3 regions of the Nocardiopsis sp. KDC1DS13DA1 genome follow, and region 1 is predicted to be linked to each of the others. Evidence: predicted binding sites of a transcription regulator. Region 1 holds the regulator's gene; each other region holds the start of a gene.
What was found. Region 1 encodes LexA, which represses DNA repair genes until DNA is damaged. Its sites were predicted from a motif close to TCGAACANNTGTTCGA; they were not measured.
Positions count from the first base shown of each region.

Region 2: the regulator LexA is predicted to act here: its motif matches at 3,432-3,447, upstream of uvrA (excinuclease ABC subunit UvrA).
Region 3: the regulator LexA is predicted to act here: its motif matches at 2,972-2,987, upstream of ACTVAJ_RS05720 (DUF6504 family protein).

Region 1 is NZ_JBVMUY010000009.1:98,241-105,289, reverse strand. Features, by position in the region: gene leuS (leucine--tRNA ligase) at 1-2,405, shown strand, start outside; gene ACTVAJ_RS06835 (hypothetical protein) at 2,498-3,109, shown strand; gene ACTVAJ_RS06830 (hypothetical protein) at 3,106-3,744, shown strand; gene ACTVAJ_RS06825 (alpha/beta hydrolase family protein) at 3,767-4,840, opposite strand; gene lexA (transcriptional repressor LexA) at 4,928-5,644, opposite strand; gene nrdR (transcriptional regulator NrdR) at 6,293-6,766, shown strand; gene ACTVAJ_RS06810 (vitamin B12-dependent ribonucleotide reductase) at 6,835-7,049, shown strand, end outside.
Region 2 is NZ_JBVMUY010000016.1:113,577-120,625, forward strand. Features, by position in the region: gene ACTVAJ_RS11745 (RDD family protein) at 1-297, opposite strand, end outside; gene uvrA (excinuclease ABC subunit UvrA) at 332-3,166, opposite strand; gene ACTVAJ_RS11755 (TerC family protein) at 3,524-4,549, opposite strand; gene ACTVAJ_RS11760 (glycosyltransferase family 4 protein) at 4,866-5,954, opposite strand; gene murJ (murein biosynthesis integral membrane protein MurJ) at 5,951-7,049, opposite strand, start outside.
Region 3 is NZ_JBVMUY010000006.1:44,967-52,015, reverse strand. Features, by position in the region: gene ACTVAJ_RS05740 (NfeD family protein) at 1-132, shown strand, start outside; gene ACTVAJ_RS05735 (SPFH domain-containing protein) at 209-1,291, shown strand; gene ACTVAJ_RS05730 (quinone oxidoreductase family protein) at 1,380-2,345, opposite strand; partial or broken gene ACTVAJ_RS05725 (protein kinase domain-containing protein) at 2,714-2,935, opposite strand; gene ACTVAJ_RS05720 (DUF6504 family protein) at 3,067-3,336, shown strand; gene ACTVAJ_RS05715 (GNAT family N-acetyltransferase) at 3,381-3,971, opposite strand; gene ACTVAJ_RS05710 (peptidoglycan recognition protein family protein) at 4,165-5,280, opposite strand; gene cobT (nicotinate-nucleotide--dimethylbenzimidazole phosphoribosyltransferase) at 5,781-7,049, shown strand, end outside.

The DNA of each region.
Region 1 (7,049 bases):
TTCCGTTCCAGGCCGACGAGGACCCCGGCGACACCCGGCCCCGCACCTACGTGGTCGACATGTTCGCCTACCCCTCCGGTGACCTGCACATGGGGCACGCCGAGGCCTACGCCATCGGCGACGTCATCGGCCGCTACCGCTTCCAGCGCGGCGACAACGTCCTGCACCCCGTCGGCTGGGACTCCTTCGGCCTGCCCGCGGAGAACGCCGCGATCAGGAACGACTCGCACCCCGCCGAGTGGACCTACGCCAACATCGAGACCCAGGCGTCCTCGTTCCGCAGGTACGGGATCGGCGTCGACTGGTCGCGCCGTCTGCACACCAGTGACCCCGAGTACTACCGCTGGAACCAGTGGCTGTTCCTGCGCTTCTTCGAGCGCGGACTGGCCTACCGCAAGGACGGCCAGGTCAACTGGTGCCCCCAGGACCAGACCGTGCTGGCCAACGAGCAGGTCGTCCAGGGCCGGTGCGAGCGGTGCGGCTCCGAGGTCGTGCGCCGCAGCCTGAACCAGTGGTACTTCAAGATCACCGACTACGCCCAGCGCCTGCTGGACGACATGGACCAGCTGGACGGCGGCCGCTGGCCGGACGAGATCCTGGCCATGCAGCGCAACTGGATCGGCCGCTCCACCGGTGCCGACGTCCACTTCGCCATCGAGGGCCGTGACGAGCCGGTGACCGTGTTCACCACGCGTCCCGACACCCTCTACGGCGCCACGTTCTTCGTCGTGGCGGCCGACGCCGACCTGGCCGACGAGCTGTGCGCGCCCGAGCAGCGCGAGGCCTTCGAGACCTACCGGTCCGAGGTCGCCAAGCTGTCCGACATCGAGCGCCAGGCCACCGAGCGCCCCAAGACGGGCGTGTTCCTGGGCCGGTACGCGATCAACCCGGTCAACGGCGAGCGCATGCCGGTCTGGGCCGCCGACTACGTTCTGGCCGACTACGGACACGGCGCGATCATGGCCGTGCCCGCGCACGACCAGCGCGACCTCGACTTCGCCCTGGCCTTCGACCTGCCGGTCAGGGTGGTGGTGGAGACGGGTGAGCCCGACCCGGCCGAGACCGGTACGGCCACCGCCGGCGAGGGAACGCTGCGCGACTCCGGGCCGCTGGACGGCCTGAGCAAGGCCGAGGCGATCGACCGCATCGTCGAGGTACTGGCCGAGCGCGGCACCGGTGCCGCCACCATCAACTACCGCCTGCGCGACTGGCTGCTGTCCCGTCAGCGCTACTGGGGCACACCGATCCCCATCATCCACTGCCCCTCCTGCGGCGAGGTGCCCGTCCCCGACGACCAGCTGCCGGTGGCGCTGCCCGAGCTCAAGGGCGCCGAGCTGGCCCCCAGGGGCGTGTCGCCGCTGGCCTCCGCCACCGACTGGGTCGAGGTCGACTGCCCCTCCTGCGGCGGGGCGGCCCAGCGCGACACCGACACCATGGACACGTTCGTCGACTCGTCCTGGTACTTCCTGCGCTACTGCTCGCCGAACCTGGACACGGCGCCCTTCGACCGCCGGGCCGTGGACCGGTGGGGCCCCGTCGACGACTACATCGGGGGCAAGGAGCACGCGACCCTGCACCTGCTGTACGCGCGCTTCTTCACCAAGGTCCTGTACGACATGGACATGCTCTCCTTCACCGAGCCCTTCCGCCGCCTGACCAACCAGGGCCAGGTCATCAACCAGGGCAAGGCGATGTCCAAGTCCCTGGGCAACGGTGTGGACCTGGGCAGGGAGATCGACGAGCACGGGGTCGACGCGGTCAGGCTGACGATGCTCTTCGCCAGCCCGCCGGAGGAGGACGTCGACTGGGCGGACGTGTCCGTCACCGCCGCCACCAAGTTCCTCAACCGCGCCTTCCGCGTGATCAGCGAGGCGGGCGCCGCCAGCTCGCCGGGGACCGACACCGCGGCCGGGGACACCGAGCTGCGCCGGGCCACCCACCGCACCATCGACCAGGTCACCACCCTGGTGGAGGCGCGCCGGTTCAACGTGGCCATCGCCCGGATCATGGAGCTGGTCTCGGCCGCCCGCAAGGCGATCGACTCCGGCCCCGGCGCGGCCGACCCGGCCGTGCGCGAGGCGGCCGAGTTCGTGGCCGTGGCGCTGTCCCTGTTCGCGCCGTACGTGGCCGAGGAGGGCTGGGAGCGCCTGGGCCACACGGGCACGGTCGCCGTCGGCAACTGGCCCGAGGCGGACCCGGAGCTGCTGGTCCAGGAGTCCGTGACCTGCGTGGTGCAGGTGCAGAGCAAGGTCCGGGACAAGCTGTCCGTGGCGCCCGACATCGACCCGGCGGAGCTGGAGCGGCTCGCGCTGGCCTCGGAGAAGGCCCGGGGATTCATCGGTGACAAGCAGATCCGCAAGGTGATCGTCCGCGCGCCGAAGCTGGTGAACATCGTCGTCGGCTGATCCGGCGTCTGGGGCGGCGGTCGCGACCGGCGGTCGCCGCCCCCGTGTGACACGCCGGAACGAGCCACGACCGACAGGGAGGCGGTGGCCGGGTGTCCCGATCCGGTAGGTCGGGTGGTCCGCTGGTACGCGGCGCCGTCATCGTGTGCGGTGCCGCGGTGCTCTCCGCGGTGGCGATCGGCGGCGGGCTCGTGTTGGCCGGCGGCGACCCCGACGTCCCCGGTACCGACGACGTCCACACCGCCGCCCCCGACTGCGCCGCCGTACCCGGTTCCGCGGTCGAGGAGGCCCTGCCCGGTGCGGTGCCCGAGGCCGTCGAGTCCGGTCCGCGGCCGGGCGGCGACAACGCCGTGTGCACGTGGAGTTCGCTGGGCGCCGCCGATGACCCGGGTGTGCTGCGGGTGGAGTTCTCCGCTCTGTTCACCGACACCTCCGGCGAAGAGCCCGTCGCAGGCACCGAACAGGCCGAACGGGCCCTGGCCGCCCTGGTACCACCGGCGAGCGAGGGAGTACGGCTCCCGTCGGACGTCGGGGGGCGCGTGTGGGCGGACGAGGCACGGGGCACCGCCGACCTGGCCTTCACCACCGACAACCTGCTGGTCCGGGTGGCCTACTCCGGTGTCTCCGGGGACGGGCCCGCCGACCGTGAGGACGCGCGTGAGCTGACCGTGCGCGTCGCGGAGCAACTCGTGGAGGCGCTGTGATCCCTCAGGCCCCCCGTCCGCCCGTCCCGGCGACGCAGCCCCAGAGCCGGGGGTGCGCGGTCGTCGGTGTCACGGCCCTGGCCTTGGTGGTGGTCCTGCTCATCGCCGGAGGCGTGTGGTTCGCCCTCAACCGCGAGTCCCTGGAGTCGGGTGACTTCGAGGCCGCACCGGAGTGCGCGTCGGGGGAGACCGAGGTCCTCGACGCCGCGGTCCCCTCGCACACCCTGGAGATCCAGGAGCCGCTCGGCGGCCAGCAGGACGCGTTCGGTACCGGCTGGCAGTGCCGGTGGGCCACCCCGGCGGGGCCGGGGGAGGCGGTGCCGTCGTTCGCGACTCTGGTGATGGTGGCCGCGCCCAACCCCGGCGGGATCGAGACGGCCACCGAGAACCTGCGGAACACCACCGCGAACCAGGACACGACCGCCGTGGACGGTGTCGGCGACGAGGCGGTCTCCTGGACCGACGAGTCCGACTTCCCGTTCGCCTGTGTGGGCGCCCGCGTGTCCAACCTGTACGTGGAGACCTGCTACGGCGCCGCCGCCGACTACGGTGTCGCGCGCGCGGCGGAGGCGCAACGAGGGGTGCAGACGGCCGAGGAGCTCGCCCGCGCCGTGGTCGCCGAACTGCCCGCCTGACCGGGGTGCCCGGCGGGGACGGTCACCAGGCTCGGTCGAGGAACTCCTCCAGGGCCGGGGCGACCTCCGGGGCGAAGGGTCGGTCGGCGTCGAGTACGGCGGCACCGGGCTCGTCCCTGAACTCACGGAACACGTGGTCGGCGCCGGGGACGTCGACGCGTTCGGCGTCGGCGAACCCGGTCATGAGGCGGTCCACGTCCGACCGGGTGATCTGGGCGTCCTGGTCGCCCCACAGCACCAGCACCGGTGTGCCCTCGGGGACGTCCCGGGCCAGTTCCACGGGGTCGAAGGCGTCGATCCAGGACAGGAAGGCCGCGTTCTGCTCGGAGTAGACGTTCTCCAGAGCGGATGACAGGCCGTCGGGCAGGGTGCGCCCGCCGCGCAGAGCAGCACGTCCCGCCCGGGCGTCGGAGAGCAGCTCGACGCTGTCGACCTCACCGAGCTGTTCGCGCGCCTCGGCCACGCGGACCCTCTCGGTGAGCTGGCGGTCGATGAGGTCCAGGTAGCGGGTTCCGGGTGGGGCTGCCAGGACCAGAGCGGGTGAGGCGGCCACGAGTTCGTGGGCGCGCAGGGCGAACAGGGCGCCCTCACTGTGCCCGACGACGGCGGTGCGCTCGGGGTCCACCTCGGACTGGGCGAGCAGCTCCTCGTAGGCGGCGGCCACCTGGCGGTCGAACACCTCGGGGGCGACCGGCTCGTCCGGGTCGAGGCCACCCAGTCCCGTCTCGCCGCTGCCGAGTTTGTCGTAGCGCAGCGAGGCGACCCCGGCCTCGGCCAACACCCGGGCGAGGTTGAGGTTGGTGTCGGCGTCGGGACGCGCCGACGCGTTCCCGTCCCGGTCGGTGGGGCCGCTGCCGGAGATGATGAGCGCGCCGGGCACCGTACCGACGGTTCCCGGGGGCGCGGTGAACGTCGCGAACACCTCCTCGCCGTCCACGGTGAACGACAGGTCCCGGGCCGATCCGTTGACTCCGGGCGGCGGGATCGGGGGAGCCTCGCCGGAGCAGGCGGTGGAGAGCAGGAGGCCGACGGTCGCGCCGACGGCGGCGAGCGTCCGCCAGCGGCCGTGTGCGGGGGAGGCGGTGGGTGTGGGCACGCTTCTCAGCTTAGGGCGTGCGCGGCAAGCACGTGTTCCGCCGCGCGACCGGCCCGTCGCCGACAGGCGGACGGGCCGGGGAGCGGGTCAGACGCGGCGCATGACCGTGACGACCTTACCGAGGATGGTGGCGTTGTCTCCGTTGATGGGCTCGTAGGCCTCGTTGCGGGGCAGGAGCCACACGTGGCCGTCCTCCTCGCGGCGCAGCACCTTGACGGTGGCCTCGTCGTCCAGCAGGGCGGCCACGATGTCGCCGTTGTTGGCGTCCTGCTGCTGGCGGACCACGACCATGTCGCCGTCGGTGATGGCGGCCTCCGTCATCGAGTCACCGACCACGGTGAGCATGAACAGCCGCCCCTCGCCGACCAGTTGGCGGGGGAGGGACAGCACGTCCTCCACGGACTCCTCGGCGAGGATCGGACCGCCCGCGGCGATCCGGCCGAGGAGCGGCACGGCGGCGGCGCGTGCGGCGTCGGCGGTGAACTCCGGGCGGTCCGCCTGCGCACCGGACGGGCGGCCGGGGGTGCGCAGTTCGACGGCGCGTGGGCGGTTCTGGTCGCGGTGCAGGTAACCCTTGCGCTGGAGCACCTTGAGCTGGTGCGCCACGCTGGAGGGGCTGGACAGGCCGACCGCGTCGCCGATTTCCCTTATCGAGGGCGGGAAACCGCGTTCCCGTACGTAGCGCTGGATACAGTTCAGCACGCTCTGCTGACGCGCCGTGAGTTTGGGAGCGTCGGGCGTCGGCCCGCCCGCGTCGCCCACGGGCGAGAGGACGGTGGTGGTTCCGGGGTTCTCCTCCGGCACGGCCGGGCCTCCTCGGCGTTCGGTTCGGTCAGGGCCTGCTTGTGTGACTGGCCACGTCCGATCCGCGACCGCGCCGACCCGTGGGCCCACGTGATGGCGAAACCGGAGTGAAATCAACGTCAACATTAGTCGTTGCGGACGGTGATATCAAACAAGCGTTCGAGGGGTCGGACAATTGCGCACGCGTTTTCGCGGTCAATTCCCGGCCTCCACTTACGTGTACACGTGTACCCGTGCCGGTGTCCCGGGAATGCGTCAACAGAGTGTGTCCGTGTCCCCCGGGGTTCGCCGTTTCCCGCCGGGGTTCGCGCGCCGACCCCGGCGGGCGCGATGATGGCGACTCCCGGGTGCCCTGTGCCTCGGCGGCCGAACGGCGCGCCGGCGCTATCCTGGGAGGCGGATTTCGGGCGGCCCGGTCCACCGTCCGCGGGCCGTCCGCCGCCCCCCTCCCCCTCCGTGTTCCGGCTGTCCGGGCCCCTGCCTGCGGCCGCCCGGGCGTGCGTGGAGCGCGCGTACGTCCAAGGTTGCGCCGCCATGCGTGGGCGTCTAGGTTCGACCACAACATCTGGGTGTGTCGGGGAGGTTGTCGTCCAGAAGTTGTGGTTAAGTGGACGTGCGGGTCGTCGCGAGGGAAGCAGGTGAACAGGGATGCATTGTCCGTTCTGCCGCCATCCGGACACCCGGGTGATCGACAGCAGGTCCACCGACGACGGTGCGGCCATCCGCCGCCGACGGTCCTGCCCCGTGTGTGAGCGCAGGTTCACCACCCAGGAGACCGTCCTCCTGATGGTCGCCAAACGCTCCGGGGTCACCGAGCCCTTCAGCCGTACCAAGGTCATCGCCGGGGTGCGCCGGGCCTGCCAGGGCAGACCCGTCTCCGAGGACGCCCTGGCCAAGCTCGGGCAGCGGGTCGAGGAGGAGATCCGCAGCCGGGGCATGGCCGAGGTCCCCGCACACGAGATCGGACTGGCCATCCTCGGGCCCATGCGCGAACTCGACGAGGTCGCCTACCTGCACTTCGCCAGTGTCTACCGCGGCTTCGAGAGCCTGGCCGACTTCGAGGCCGAGATCGCCAGCCTGCGTCAGGACCACGAGGCCGGGCCCGGCGCGGACGGGGAGTAACACCACCACCTCCACCGCATGGCCCGGCCCGGGCCGGGCCGTCGACGCGTTCTCAGGGGGATGCCGTCATGACGGAGAACACGAGTGACCGGACGGGACGCGGGGGACTCGGGATGGGGCGTGTCCTCACCACACCCGGTGTCCATCCGTACGACACCCTCGAATGGGAACGCCGCGACGTCGTCATGACCAACTGGCGCGACGGAACGGTCAATTTCGAGCAGCGCGGTGTGGAGTTCCCCACCTCGTGGTCGATGAACGCCACCCAGATCGTGGCGAGCAA
Region 2 (7,049 bases), on a different contig from region 1:
CGTGACGACCAGGAAGTACCCGTAGCTCCGCGGACCGCTGCCGGACCCGCCCAGGAGGTTGAGCACCCCCAACCAGACCAGGGCAAGGACCAGGGCCACCAGCAGGGCGGGCAGCGCCACCGCCACCATGTCGACGGCGCGGGCCAGAACCCGCGACCACCAGGACGCCAGCGGGTACCGTCGCTCCCCCGGGTCCGAGGGCCCGGAGGCCTGGTGCCCCGGGCCTCCCGGGACTCCCCGGTACGGGTACCCCTCCCGGGGCGCTCTCCAGTGGGGGTCCGGGGGTGGCTGGTTCATACGGTGTCCGACCTCCTGGGCGGTTCGCCGGTGTTCAGAGCATCTTGGCCAGGAACTGACCGGTGTAGGACTCGGCGACCGCGGCGACCTCCTCGGGGGTGCCCTGGGCCACCACCCGGCCGCCGCCGGAGCCGCCCTCGGGGCCCATGTCGATGACGTGGTCCGCGGTCTTGATGACGTCGAGGTTGTGCTCGATGACGATCACCGTGTTACCGGTGTCGGTCAACCGGTTGAGCACCCCCAGCAGCTTACGGATGTCCTCGAAGTGCAGGCCCGTGGTGGGCTCGTCCAGAACGTACACCGTCCGGCCGGTGGAGCGCCGCTGGAGCTCGGCGGCGAGCTTGACCCGCTGGGCCTCACCGCCGGACAGGGTCGTGGCGGGCTGGCCCAGACGCACGTACCCCAGCCCCACGTCGGTGAGGGTCTGCAGGTGCCGGCGGATGGCGTTGATCGGCTCGAAGAACTCCAGGGCCTCGGCGATGGGCATGTCGAGCACCTCGGAGATGTTCTTGCCCTTGTACCGCACCTGGAGGGTCTCCCGGTTGTACCGGGCACCGTGGCACACCTCGCACGGCACGTAGACGTCGGGCAGGAACTGCATCTCGATCTTGAGCGTGCCGTCACCCGAGCACGCCTCGCACCGGCCGCCCTTGACGTTGAAGGAGAACCGGCCCGGCTGGTAGCCGCGCGTCTTGGCGTCGGTCGTCTGCGCGAAGAGCTTGCGGATGTGGTCGAAGACCCCGGAGTAGGTGGCCGGGTTGGAGCGCGGGGTACGGCCGATCGGGCTCTGGTCGACGTGGACGACCTTGTCGACCTTGCCGGTGCCGTTGACCCGCAGGTGGCGCCCGGGGACATCGCGCGCTCCGTTGAGCTCCTTGGCCAGGGCCTTGTACAGGATCTCGTTGACCAGCGTGGACTTGCCCGACCCGGACACACCCGTGACCGCGGTGAACACACCCAGGGGGAAGGTGACGTCGATCCCGTCGAGGTTGTTCTCACGCGCCCCGCGCACGACGAGCTCGTGCCCCCTGCCGAGGGGGCGGCGCGACTCGGGCAGCGCGATGGCGCGGCGCCCGGCCAGGTAGTCGCCGGTCATCGAGTCCGAGGCGGTGAGCAGCTCGTCCACGATGCCCGACACCACGACGTGGCCGCCGTGCTCGCCCGCGCCCGGGCCGATGTCCACGACCCAGTCGGCGGCGCGGATGGTGTCCTCGTCGTGCTCGACGACGATCAGCGTGTTGCCGATGTCGCGCAGCCGCTGCAGGGTCTCCAGCAGCCGCGCGTTGTCACGCTGGTGCAGGCCGATGGACGGCTCGTCCAGGACGTAGAGCACGCCGACCAGGCCCGATCCGATCTGGGTGGCCAGGCGGATGCGCTGGGCCTCACCGCCGGAGAGCGACCCGGCCGAGCGGGCCAGGGAGAGGTAGTCCAGACCGACGTCCAGCAGGAAGCCCAGGCGGGCGTTGATCTCCTTGAGCACCTGGGCGGCGATGACCATGTCCCGGTCCGACAGCCTGAGGTCGGCGAGGAAGGCGGCGCTCTGGCTCAGCGACATCTGCGCGACCTCGGCGATGGACCTCCCGCCGACCGTCACGGCCAGCACCACCGGCTTGAGGCGGGTTCCCTCACAGGTGGGGCAGGGGACCGTGCGCATGTAGCCCTCGAGCCGCTCACGGCCCCAGTCGCTCTCGGTCTCGGAGTGGCGCCGCTTGACCCAGGGGATGACGCCCTCGAACTCGGTGTAGTAGGAGCGGCTGCGCCCGTACCGGTTGCGGTAGGTCACGTGGACCTGGGTGTCGTGGCCCTCCAGGATGGCCTTGCGCACGCGGCGGGGCAGGCGCTCCCACGGGGTGTCCAGGTCGAAGCCGACGGCCTCGCCCAGGGCCGTGAGGATGCGGTCCCAGTACCCGGAGTTGGTGCCGCCCGTCCACGGGGAGATCGCCCCCTCGGCCAGGGTCTTCTCCGGGTCCGGCACGAGCAGGTCGGCGTCGACCTCCATCCGGGTGCCCAGGCCCGAGCAGTCCGGGCAGGCGCCGTAGGGGGCGTTGAAGGAGAACGAGCGCGGTTCGAGCTGTTCGAAGGACAGGTCGTCGTAGGGGCAGTACAGGTGCTCGGAGAAGACCTTCTCCCGCTCGGGGTCGTCCTCGGACAGGTCGACGAAGTCCAGGACGATGGTCCCGCCCGCGAGCTTGAGCGCGGTCTCCACCGAATCGGTGAGGCGGCCCCGGGCGGAGGCCTTGACGCTCAGGCGGTCCACGACGACGGCGATGTCGTGCTTGTCGTAGCGGCCGAGCTTGGGCGGCTCGTCCAGCCGCACGGCGGCGCCGTCGACGACGGCACGCGTGAAGCCCTTGCTCTGGAGGTCCTTGAAGAGCTCGACGTACTCGCCCTTGCGTCCGCGCACGACCGGGGCGAGCACCTGGAAGCGGGTGCCCTCGGTCATCTCCAGAACCCGGTCCACGATCTGCTGCGGGGTCTGCCGGGCGATCTCGCGGCGGCACTCGGGGCAGTGCGGCACGCCCACGCGCGCCCACAGCAGACGCAGGTAGTCGTACACCTCGGTGATGGTGCCGACGGTGGACCTGGGGTTGCGGCTGGTGGACTTCTGGTCGATGGACACCGCGGGCGAGAGCCCCTCGATGAAGTCGACGTCCGGTTTGTCCATCTGCCCCAGGAACTGGCGGGCGTAGGCCGACAGGGACTCGACGTAGCGCCGCTGCCCCTCGGCGAAGATCGTGTCGAAGGCCAGGGAGGACTTACCTGACCCGGACAGACCGGTGAACACGATCATGGAGTCGCGTGGCAGGTCGAGCGAGACGTCCTTGAGGTTGTGCTCGCGTGCTCCCCGGACTACCAGTTGTTCGACCATCGAGTGAGACATCCTTCGGCTTGGGCGCACAGGACGTGGACCTCGTCGCGCGACGTCGGCTGACCCGTGTGTGGACTTCGCGGTCCGGTGAACGGTCAATCGGCCGCCCCGGCCCGGGAACCGGGCTCGAAAGGGGGTGGGGAGGAGGACGCGGGGCCCGCGGTCCCTCCCGTCCGACAAGACTAACGACCACCGGTGGCGGTTTCTTCCACCTCGAGGAAGTGGTGGTGCCCGAACGGCTCAGCGTCGGACACCACCACTATAGACGAACAGGCGTTCGAATTCGGTTGTTTTCGAGAACCGGTCGTGTCCGACTCCCCCGGGAGGGGCAGACGGCGCCGCCCTCCCCGGCCGGGCTCAGGAACGGTCGGCCGTGGTGTCCCCCTCCGCCGCCGCCTCGACGGCGGAGTGCCGGCGCGCGTCGACGCGGGACTTGACCAGGCTGGCGACGATGGTGACCGCCATGAGGCCGATGATCACGGTCAACGAGGCGCCGATACCGATCTCCGGAGCGTGCACACCGTTCTCGTGCAGCGCGTGCAGGATCATCTTCACGCCGATGAAGACCATGATCGCGGACAGGCCCCAGCTGATGTAGACGAGCTTGTCCATGAGACCGGCCAGCAGGAAGTACAGCTGGCGCAGCCCCAGCAGCGCGAAGGCGTTGGCGGTGAAGACGATGTAGGCGTCCTGGGTGAGGCCGAAGATGGCCGGGATGGAGTCGACGGCGAAGACCAGGTCGACGACACCGATGGCGACGATGACCAGCAGCATCGGGGTCACGTGCCGCTTGCCGTCGAGCTTCACGGTCATGTGCGCGCCGTGGTAGTCGTCGGTGACCGGCCAGAACCGCTTGACCAGGCGCACCGCCGGGTTCTGGGTGAAGTCCTTCTCCTCCTCGTCGGCCTTCAGGTGGTCCCGGACGATCTTGTAACCGGTGTAGATGAGGAAGGCGCCGAAGAGGTAGAAGACCTCGCTCCAGGCGTTGATCACCTGCGCGCCGAGGATGATGAAGAAGCCGCGCATGACGAGCGCGATGACGATGCCGATGAGCAGGACCTCGTGCTGGTACTTCCTGGGCACCGCGAAGGCGCCCATGAGGAGGTAGAACACGAAGAGGTTGTCGACGCTCAGGCTCTTCTCGGTGATGAACCCGGCGAAGTACTCGGCGCCCGCGGTCGAACCGCCGAAGTACATCAGGCCGAAGCCGAACAGGATGGCCACACCCACGTAGAAGGCCGCCCACCAGGCGGCCTGGCGGACCCCGAACTCCTTGGGCCCGCTCTTCTTGCTCCAGGGGTGGTCGACGATGGCCAGGTCGATCGCCAGGACGGCGACCATGCCCAGGATGGTGACGGCCCATACCCACAGGGGAACGCTCACGGTCGGAAACTCCTCCGGTCGGTGCGCGCGGGAGCACTGCGCGCACGTCGAACTACCGGAGGTCTCTCCCGCTCGCCCGACGCCGGCGCGAACCGACGGAACCGGGAACACGACACTGTGCTCCGTGATGACGGCTCCGCCGCGACAGGGATACTCCCCTCACGTGAAATACAAGGGTACCGGGGCACACCTCATGACATGGGTGCACAACCCGACCCCTACCCAGCATGTCATCAAACACCCACGGACGGAAGCCGGTGGCGGGGTGGCGTTCACCATGCTCCGCGCCGGCGCCCCCCGGACCCCGCCGGCGGCATCAGACCCTGCGCCGCGCGACCGCCGCGTACAGCCCGTCGGCCGCCGCCACCGCGTCCTCCTCCGTGGGCAGGTCCCGGGCCGCCGCACGCGCGCGGGCGCGCAACGCCCCGGCCACCTCGGGTTCGTCCAACACCCGCCCGACCGCCGAGGCCAGGGCACACGGATCCTCCGGCGGCACCATGAGCACCGTCCCCGTGTACAGGTCCGGGATACCGCCCACACGCGTGGCCACGACCGGAAGCCCCGCCCGAAGCGCCTCCATGATCACCAGAGACGGCCCCTCCCACCGACTGGGCAGGCAGAACACGTCCGCCGCCGCCAGCAGGTCGGCCACGTCCGACCGGTGGCCGAGCATGCGCACGTCCGCCTTCAACTCGGCGGCCGTGTCGTGCAGCTCCCCCCACAACGGGCCGTCCCCCGCGATCGCCACCACCGGCTCGGGCCGCCGCTCGGCGATCGACGGCGCCGCCGCCAACAGCGTGTCCAACCCCTTCTGCTCGGCCAACCGACCGACGGTGAGCAGCAGCGGCCGCTCGGGGCGCACCGCCAGGTCGGCCCGCGTGGCCTCACGACCGTTCAGCGGCTCCCCGACCGGGGGCGCGGCCACCACCGCCATCCGGGCCTCACGCGCCCCGGCCGCACGCAACCGACGCACCAGATCGCCCGAGACCCCCAACACCACCTCCGCCCGCCGCGCCACGATCCGCTCCAGCACGGGGTAGGCCGAGGTCAGCGGCCCGGTCACCGACGGCGGCGCGTTGTGCGCCGTCACCACCAGCGGCGAGGCCCCCGCCAACGCGCACAGCGCCCCCGCCCGCATCCCGTGGGCGTGCACCACGTCCGCACCCGCGGCCAGGGCACCCAACCTCAGGACGGCCCCGGGATCGCCCAGCGACGGGGCGGCACCGATCGGGACCGGCGCGAACCGGATCCCCGCCGAGCTGAATCCGAACGCCCGGTCCGCCGAGACCGGCCCGAACACCGCCACCCGGTGTCCGCGCCCGCGCAACCCCTCGGCCAGCGACCGCACGTGCCGCCCGACCCCTCCGGTGCTGGTCCCCACGACCAGCGCGATCCTGCGGTTCACCGCTTCGCCCTCCTGCCCTCTCGTACGCTCCTGGCACGGGTGGCCACCGCCCGCGGCGCGGACGGGTCCACCAGCGCGGCCACGGCCGCGAACACCACCAGCCCGACCGATCCGGCCGCCACGGCCGAACCCGCCGCCCACCACACGTCGGCCACGGGCAGCACCGCCGCGACCGTACGGCCCGCGGACCACCCCGCGACACCACCCGCCAGGGACGCGACCACCGACCTGCCGACCCCGGCCAGCGCCCCGCGCCCGTGCGCGCGCACCGAAACCGCGCACAGCAGGACCGCCGCCAGGGTGAGCCCCACCGTGACCGACGCGCCCTGCGCCGCGATCGTCCACTCCGGGGGCACCGCCCACACCAGGACGACCGCGCCCGCCATCACCACCACCCACCCGGTCACCTGGGCGGCGGCCGCCGGGCGGCCGTGGTGGGAGGCGTACAGTGCCCGGCTGAGCAGCGCGACCAGCCCGAACCCCACCACACCCGGAGCGTAGGCGAGCAGCGCCCGCTCCAGGGCCAGCGGGTCCTCCCGCGCGAAGACCGCCGCGACCGGGACGGCGGCCGCGGCCAGTGCGGTGCCCGCACCCGCCGTGGCCACGACCGCGGCCCGGGCGGAACCGGAGACCAGAGCGCCGAAACCCCGGTGGTCGCGGTCGGCGTGCGCCACCGCCAGGGCCGTGAAGGCGCTGGTGGCCACGGGGACCGCGATCACCCCGTAGGGGAGTGTGAACAGGGCCCAGGCGTAGGTGTGCAGCACGGCCGCACCCGCACCGCCGCCGTGGTTGGCCAACGCCACGAACAGCAGCAGGCACACCTGCATGGCCACGAGGGGCACGAGGGAGGCGGCGGCCAGCGCCCGGACGCGCTCCCCCACCCCGGGCGGGAACGTCAGCCGCGGCCGGGGGCGCACACGCAGCCGCGCCATGGGGCCGAGCACGGTGAGGAACAGCGCCGCCACCCCCGCGGTCGTCCCCAGCGACAGCGTGAGCTCGGCGGCCGCGGACAGCTCCCCCACATCCCACCGGTCTCCGGCCCCCAGGGGGACGAAGGCCAGGTAGCAGCCGATCACCACGAGGCTCGACACGAGC
Region 3 (7,049 bases), on a different contig from region 1:
AAACTCTCCGGAGAGGAGTGGTCGGCACGCTGCATCGACGAGGACCTGGTGATCCCGATCGGCACGCACGTCGACGTCATGGAGATCGACGGCGCCACCGCCGTGGTCTACCCCCGGGAGGCCCTGCCCTGAGCCCGGAGGCGACGGGCACCACAGTTCCGAACAGTCCCGAGCCACATCCACGACCCCAAGGTCAGGTGCGGACATGATCGACCCGGCTATTCCCTTCGTCATCCTCGCGGTCATCCTCGTGGCCATCGCGCTGTCGGCGATCCGTATCGTCCCGCAGGCGAGGGCCTACAACATCGAGCGCTTCGGGCGCTACATCCGGACGCTCAACCCAGGGCTGAACTTCATCATCCCGGGTGTGGACCGCGTCAACACCAAGTTCGACCTTCGCGAACACGTCTTCAGCTCGCGGCCCCAGCCGGTGATCACCGAGGACAACCTCGTCGTCAACATCGACACCGTCCTCTACTACCAGATCACCCAGCCCAAGGCCGCGGCCTACGAGGTCGCCAACTTCCTCCAGGCGATCGACCAGCTCACCGTCACCACCCTGCGCAACGTGATCGGCTCCATGGACCTGGAGCGCACGCTCACGTCCCGGGAGGAGATCAACACCCGCCTGCGGGGTGTCCTCGACGACACCACGGGCAAGTGGGGGATCCGCGTCAACAGGGTCGAGATCAAGGCGATCGACCCGCCGCCCACCATCAAGGAGGCGATGGAGAAGCAGATGCGGGCCGACCGTGACAAGCGGGCCGCCATCCTGCACGCCGAGGGTGAGCGCCAGGCCCGGATCCTCAAGGCCGAGGGCGCCCGGCAGCAGGCGATCCTGGAGGCCCAGGGCGACCAGCAGGCCGCCATCCTGCGCGCCGACGGTGAGGCCAAGGCCGTGGAACGGGTGTTCCAGGCGGTGCACGCCAACGACGCCGACGCCAAGCTGCTCGCCTACAAGTACCTGGAGACCCTGCCGCACCTGGCGCAGGGTGAGGGCAACACGTTCTGGGTGATCCCCGGCGAGCTGACCGAGGCGATCAAGAACGTCACCCACGCGTTCTCGGGCGAGGCCGCCGCGTCCGTGCCCTCCACGGAGAAGGAGTCGGAGCGGATCGGGACCGGACCCGCCCGGATCACGGCGGCGGACGAGTCGGAGCGGTCCTCCTCGGAGCAGGCCGCGGTGGAGGCCGCCGAGGCGGCCGAGCGCGCGGTGGCCGACGCGCGGGACGACGTGCGCAGGGCGGGCGCCAGTATGGGCTCGATGCCCAACCCGCGTGAGGGGGCCTGAGCAGCGGCGGGGAGCCGAGGAAGCGCGGAGCCGGGAGGACCGGAGCCCCGGGAGGACCCGAGGGTCCCGGCTCTCCGGGGCCCGCGGATCAGACGAGCAGGAGTTTGCCCGTGGTCCTGCGGCCGGCGAGGTCGCTCTGGGCCCGCGCCGCCTCGGCCAGCGGGTAGCGTCCGCCGATCCGGACGTCCAGCCGTCCGGCCGCCAGCAGCCCGAACAGGTCGCGCGCCCGTCCCATCAGCTCCTCGCGCTCGGCCACGAAGGTCCCCAGGGACGGCCGCGTGAGGTACACCGACCCGGCCTGGGTCAACCGCAGCGGGTCCACGGGCGGCACCATCCCGCTGGACTGGCCGAACAGCGCCAGCACACCGCGCGGGCGCAGCGACGCCAGGCTCGCGTCGAAGGTGTCCCTGCCGACCCCGTCGTAGACCGCGGCGACCCCGCGGCCGTCGGTGAGGTCGCGTACCGCGTCGGCCACCGGGGTCCGGGTGTAGCGGATGACCTCGTCCGCTCCCGCTTCCCGGGCGAGCCGCTCCTTCTCCCCGGTGGACACGGTGCCGATGACCCGGGCGCCCCGCTCCTTGGCCAGCTGGGTGATGAGCAGGCCGGTTCCGCCCGCGGCCGCGTGCACCAGGACGGTGTCACCCTTCGCCACGGGGTACACGGAGTACGTCAGGTAGTGGGCGGTGAACCCCTGGAGGAGGAGCGCCGCCGCCTGCTCGTCGCGGACCCCGTCGGGGACCGGGACGACGACGGAGGCCCGGACGACCGCCCGGTCCGCGTAGCCGCCGGGGGCCATCGCCCATCCGACCCGCTGACCGACGGACAGGTCGCGCACACCCTCGCCCACGGCCGCGACGACACCGGCCGCCTCCATCCCGGGGACGTAGGGGAGGGGGACGTCGTACTGGCCCTCGCGCTGGTAGATGTCGATGAAGTTGACCCCGCGGGCGGTCACGTCGACCAGGACCTCGCCGGGGCCGGGTTCGGGAGCGTCCGCCTCGGTCAGCCGCAGTACCTCGGGGCCGCCGTGTTCCTCGATGACGATGGCGCGCACTGGTCCACTCCTTCGCTGGGTCCGACTGCCCGCATCATGCCAGCCGGACCCGGCGCCGTCGCGCACCGGTTCCCGGTTGGGGCCGGTTTTTCGGGACGGTCACCGGAGGGGGTGGTCGTCCGGGCGCCGGCAGGGTCGCGCACGACGGGGCGGGCCTCGGAGCGGGGAACGAGCGGCGGGCGCGGCCGAGGAGGGACCGTCCCTGACCTTCGGGCGCCCGGACACGGTCCGCAGCGCAGCGGAGGACCCGAAAAACGCGGCCTGGTCCTCGGTGAGGATCTCGTGCACGGAGAAGTGGGTGTAGAGCACGCCGAGCGGGCTGCTCCCGGGGCCTACCCGGGTCACGACCCCCGCCCGGTGCCTGCCCTCGGGCTCCTCCGCGTCGTCCGGGAGCGGGTCGTCCCGCCGTCCGTGGCGTCCAGCGCGCGGGCGGTGCCGAAGTCGATGACCTTGGGCCCGACGCCGGACAGCAGGGCGTTGGCGGGCTTGAGGTCGCGGTGGACCACCCCGGACCCGGGGATGGCGGTGAGCACCGCGGCGACCTCCAGGGCCAGACCCTCCAGGGTGCCGCCGGCCATCGGCCCGCCCGCGAAACGGTTCCCCGGACGCCCCGATTTCGCTAGTGTTAGAACACATGTTCGAACTCTGGTCCGTTCTTCCCCGGGCGGGCGGCCCGGTGCGTGTGTCGGAACGGGGGCGGTCGAGGGTGAGGGGAAGTGCGGTGGGACGGTACTACGGGGCGGAGGTCACGGTCGTCGAGGACGCCGGGCGTCCGGCCAGGTTCACCTGGAACGGCCGGGTGTTCGGGGTGCGCAGGATCCTCGACCACTGGGTGACCGTGCGCATGGACTGGAGTCCGGCCAGCGCGCCGCGGGCCCCCGAACGCCGCCACTGGCGGGTGGAGGCGGGAACCGCCCACTCCCAGGGGGTGTACGAACTGCGCCATGACACCGCGACCGGCGCGTGGCTGCTGTCCCGGGTCTGGGACTGATCCCCGGGTGGCGCGCGGCGCCCTCCGCCGGTGTCCGAGTCCGGTCAGCGGCCCAGGTCGGAGGGGACGAGGCTGTAGGCCGCCAGGTCGGTGCGGCCCTCGTGCAGCGGCATCGCGTTGCGCTCGACCCCCTCGAACACGAACCCGGCCTTCTCCGCCACCCTCCGCGACCCCGTGTTCCCGGTGGCGGCCTTGAGTTCCACGCGTTGGAAACCCTGGTCGATCGCCCAGCGTGATACCGCCACGACCGCCTCGGTCGCGAACCCGTGCCCCCGCGCCCGGGGGGAGACCACGTAGCCGACCTCGGTCCGCATCGAGGGCCAGTCCGTGCGCAGCAGGCTGATCGATCCCGCCAGGCGGCCCGTCCGCTTCTCCACGGCGGCCCAGTGCTGTCCGTCGCCGTCGGCCCGCAGGGCGGGGGCGAGCAGCCGACACCACCGCTCGGCGTTCTCGCGCGTGTAGGGGACGCCGGGTTCGGGGAGCGGCACCCACCTCTGGAGGCCGGGGTCGGCGTAGGTCAGGTGGACGTCGTCGATGTCGTCCTCGACGAACGCGCGCAGTCGCAGCCGTTCCGTCTCCAGGATCACGGAGGGCAGGGTGCGCCTGGCGGGGGAGGTCGGTGGGGTGTCGGGCATGGGTGCGGCGGGTCCTCGGTCGTCGGATGATGCGCACACCCTAATGCGCGGGAAACGGCACTCGGTCACCAGAATGATCTACGTCGTAAAGGCGGCATGGCTGTTCCGGTGCGCAGGGGCGGGGGAGCCTCCCGAGAGTGGTGCCCCGCCCCCGGGGCTCCCCCGCCCGTCATGCGCCCGTCCCGACGGAGGGTCAGGCCCGGCCGCGGATGACCCGCTGGCGGATCTCGGTATCGAACACCGCGGAGAACGCGTTGCCCGGGCACTCGGTGTCCAGCCAGTCGCGGTGGCGCGAGATCGTCCGGGCCGGTGTCGTCGCGCCGGTACCCGGGTGGACGTACTCGATCTCCGCGGCCGGGTCCACCCCCGACACCGCGCACAGCACGCGCAGGACGTTGACGAGGGAGTCCCGCGCGGCCCGGGTGGGCAGCTCGTCGGTGAAGTCACCGAGCAGGCACACACCGATGTTGCCGTGGTTGAACGTGTAGGCGTGCCCGGCCGTCACCGACTCGGCCCGGCCCGGCCGGGGCCACCCGGAGAAGACCGGCACCCCGTCCCCGCCCGAGTGGCGGCCCTCGTAGACCGTGCCGTCGGGGGCGATGAGCGCGTGGTAGCCGATGTCCCCCCACGCCAGCTCGACCGCGTGCAGGTGGTAGACGGCCCGCACGTCGGCGGCGTGGTCGCCGGTGGTCGCCAGCGCGGTGTGGTGCACGGTGAGCGCCTGTACGGGGTGGAACTCGGCGGGCCAGAGGTCGTTGCCCTCGTCGTCGAAGCGGTACGACTCGTCGGCACCCCAGCCCGAGCGGGTCACGAACCGCGCGGACGGGCGCCCGGAGGAGCCGCCCAGGGTCTGGTAGCCGTCGCCCTCCGCCGACAGCGACGTGCGCGCCGGGCCGTCGAACCGCAGCGCCTCCCCGTCGCTCAGGTTCAGGGCCGTCGTCCTGGCTCCGCCGCGCACCTCGTAGCCGGTGGCCCCCTCAGGGGCGCGGACGAGGGCGGAGGAGTCGGGGTCCCGGTCGTCCCGGCCCGAGGTGTGCAGGTGCAGGGGTTCCCAGGGGCCGAGGCCGCCGCCCGTCTCGAAGCGGATCGCCGGTTCGGCCGCGGCCGTCGCGGGTCGGGTCACGGTCACCACGTCGAAGCGGGTGTCCGGCCGGACGAGGCCGCCGGTCTCCGGGGACGGCTCGGCGATCACACGGGGGATCTCCAGGGCCGTGTCGGCCATGGCGGGGCCGCGCGCGGGCAGCGCGGTGCCGAGCGCGGTCAGGCCCGCGAGGGCGGTGGAACCGGTGAGGAATGAGCGGCGTCGCATACGTCGTCCTTCTCGTGGGTGCAGGTCTGGGGGTCCCGTCGGCGGTGGGGGCGGACGCTGGGTGTCAGTCGTCCGGCGCCGGGGCGGGAGCGGGTTCTTCCCGGGGCCGGGGAAAGTGCGCACAGCCTTGCACAGGCCCGTTCCCGTAGGGGTTTCGGCGCGCCGAATCGGCTGTCGGAACCGGTTCGGCGACCGGACGCCGGTTCGTTCCCGCGCGGTGCGCTCGGGGACGGAATCCGTGGCCAGGTGGGCCGGGCGCGGTCCTCCGGGGCGGGGTTCGGGTGGAGCGCCTCCGGATCCGTCGGGGGTGCCGTCGGCGCCGACGGTGTTCCGGAGCGGGTTCTGACAGAGTTGGTACGCATGTGGTCCTTGGGGGAGTCGGGAAGGTCAGCCCTGGTGGGGACCCGGGTGAACGGAACAAACGTCGCGGACTACGCTTACGGGTCTATGTCGGATCAGGTGGACAACGGGTAGTCGACACACCTCTTCGGGGAGCGATCATGACCAACGGTGACCGCGAGTCGGCCCGGCGCGACGGCGACCGGGGGGACTCCCGGGAGCAGAGCGGGCAGGGCGCCTCGGAGCTCGGCGGCCTCCTGGAGGGACTGCCCGAGTCGGGGCGCGGAGCCCAGCCGAGCCGCGGCGGGGGGACGAATCCGTTCCGCCAGTCCTCGCGGCCGTCCGCCCCGGCGCCCGCCGCCTCCGCGCCCACGGAACCGATTCCGGCGGTGGCCGAACCCGACCCGGCGGAGCACGGGGCGGACGCGGCGCGGCCCCCGGCGGAGTCCGGCTCCGCGCCGCCGGAGGAGGCGGTGACGGCCGACGCCGCTCCGGAGGCGGCGGACGACCGGCCCAGCCCCAACGTCATCCCCTTCCGGGGCGGGGACCGGACCCCGTCCCGCGACCAGGGGCGCGACCAGGGGCGCCTCCCGGACCCGGTGCCCGCCGCCGAACCACCCGCGCGAACCACCGCACCAGGACCCGCGGACCCGCGTTCCACGACCACCGAAGCGGAGCAGAGCAACACCGTGCACGCACAGCAAGCAGCCGAGCCCCGCCCGGAGCCCGGGCGCACCGGTCCGCGTCCCCAGGCCGCCCCGGCGCCCGCCGCCTCCGGCCCCCGGGTCGACCACTCCTACGGCGGCCCCGAGCGCGCCGCCGTCTACCGGGCCATCAACGAGCGCCGCGACGTGGTCGGGGGCTTTCGTCCCGACCCGGTTCCCGACGACGTCCTCATGCGTGTCCTGGAGGCCGCCCACCAGGCGCCCAGCGTCGGCGACGCGCGTCCCTGGGACTTCCTCGTCATCGACGACCCCGCCGTGCGGGCCCGCGTGCGCGACCTGGCCGAGGCCGAGCGCGACGACCACACGCGCGCGCTGCCCGGCGACCGTGCCCGGACACTGGCCGGGCTGAAGGTCGAGGCGATCGCCGGGGCCCCGCTCAACATCGCCGTCACCGTCGACCCCTCGCGCGGCGGCCGCCACGCCCTGGGCCGCCACGCCCAGCCGTTGAGCTCCGGGTACTCGCCCGCGCTCGCCGTGGAGAACCTCTGGCTGGCCGCGCGGGCCGAGGGGCTCGGAGTCGGCTGGATCAGCCACGTCGACGAGCGCGACGTCGCCCGTGCCCTCGACCTCCCCTCGCACCTGGAGGTGGTCGCCTACCTCTGCGTGGGCTACGTCGAGGACTTCTCCGCCGGGCCGGGGGCCGCGGCCCCCGGCCCGGCGGCTGGGCGCCCCCTGTCCTGGGCGGTGCACCGCGATCGCTACGGC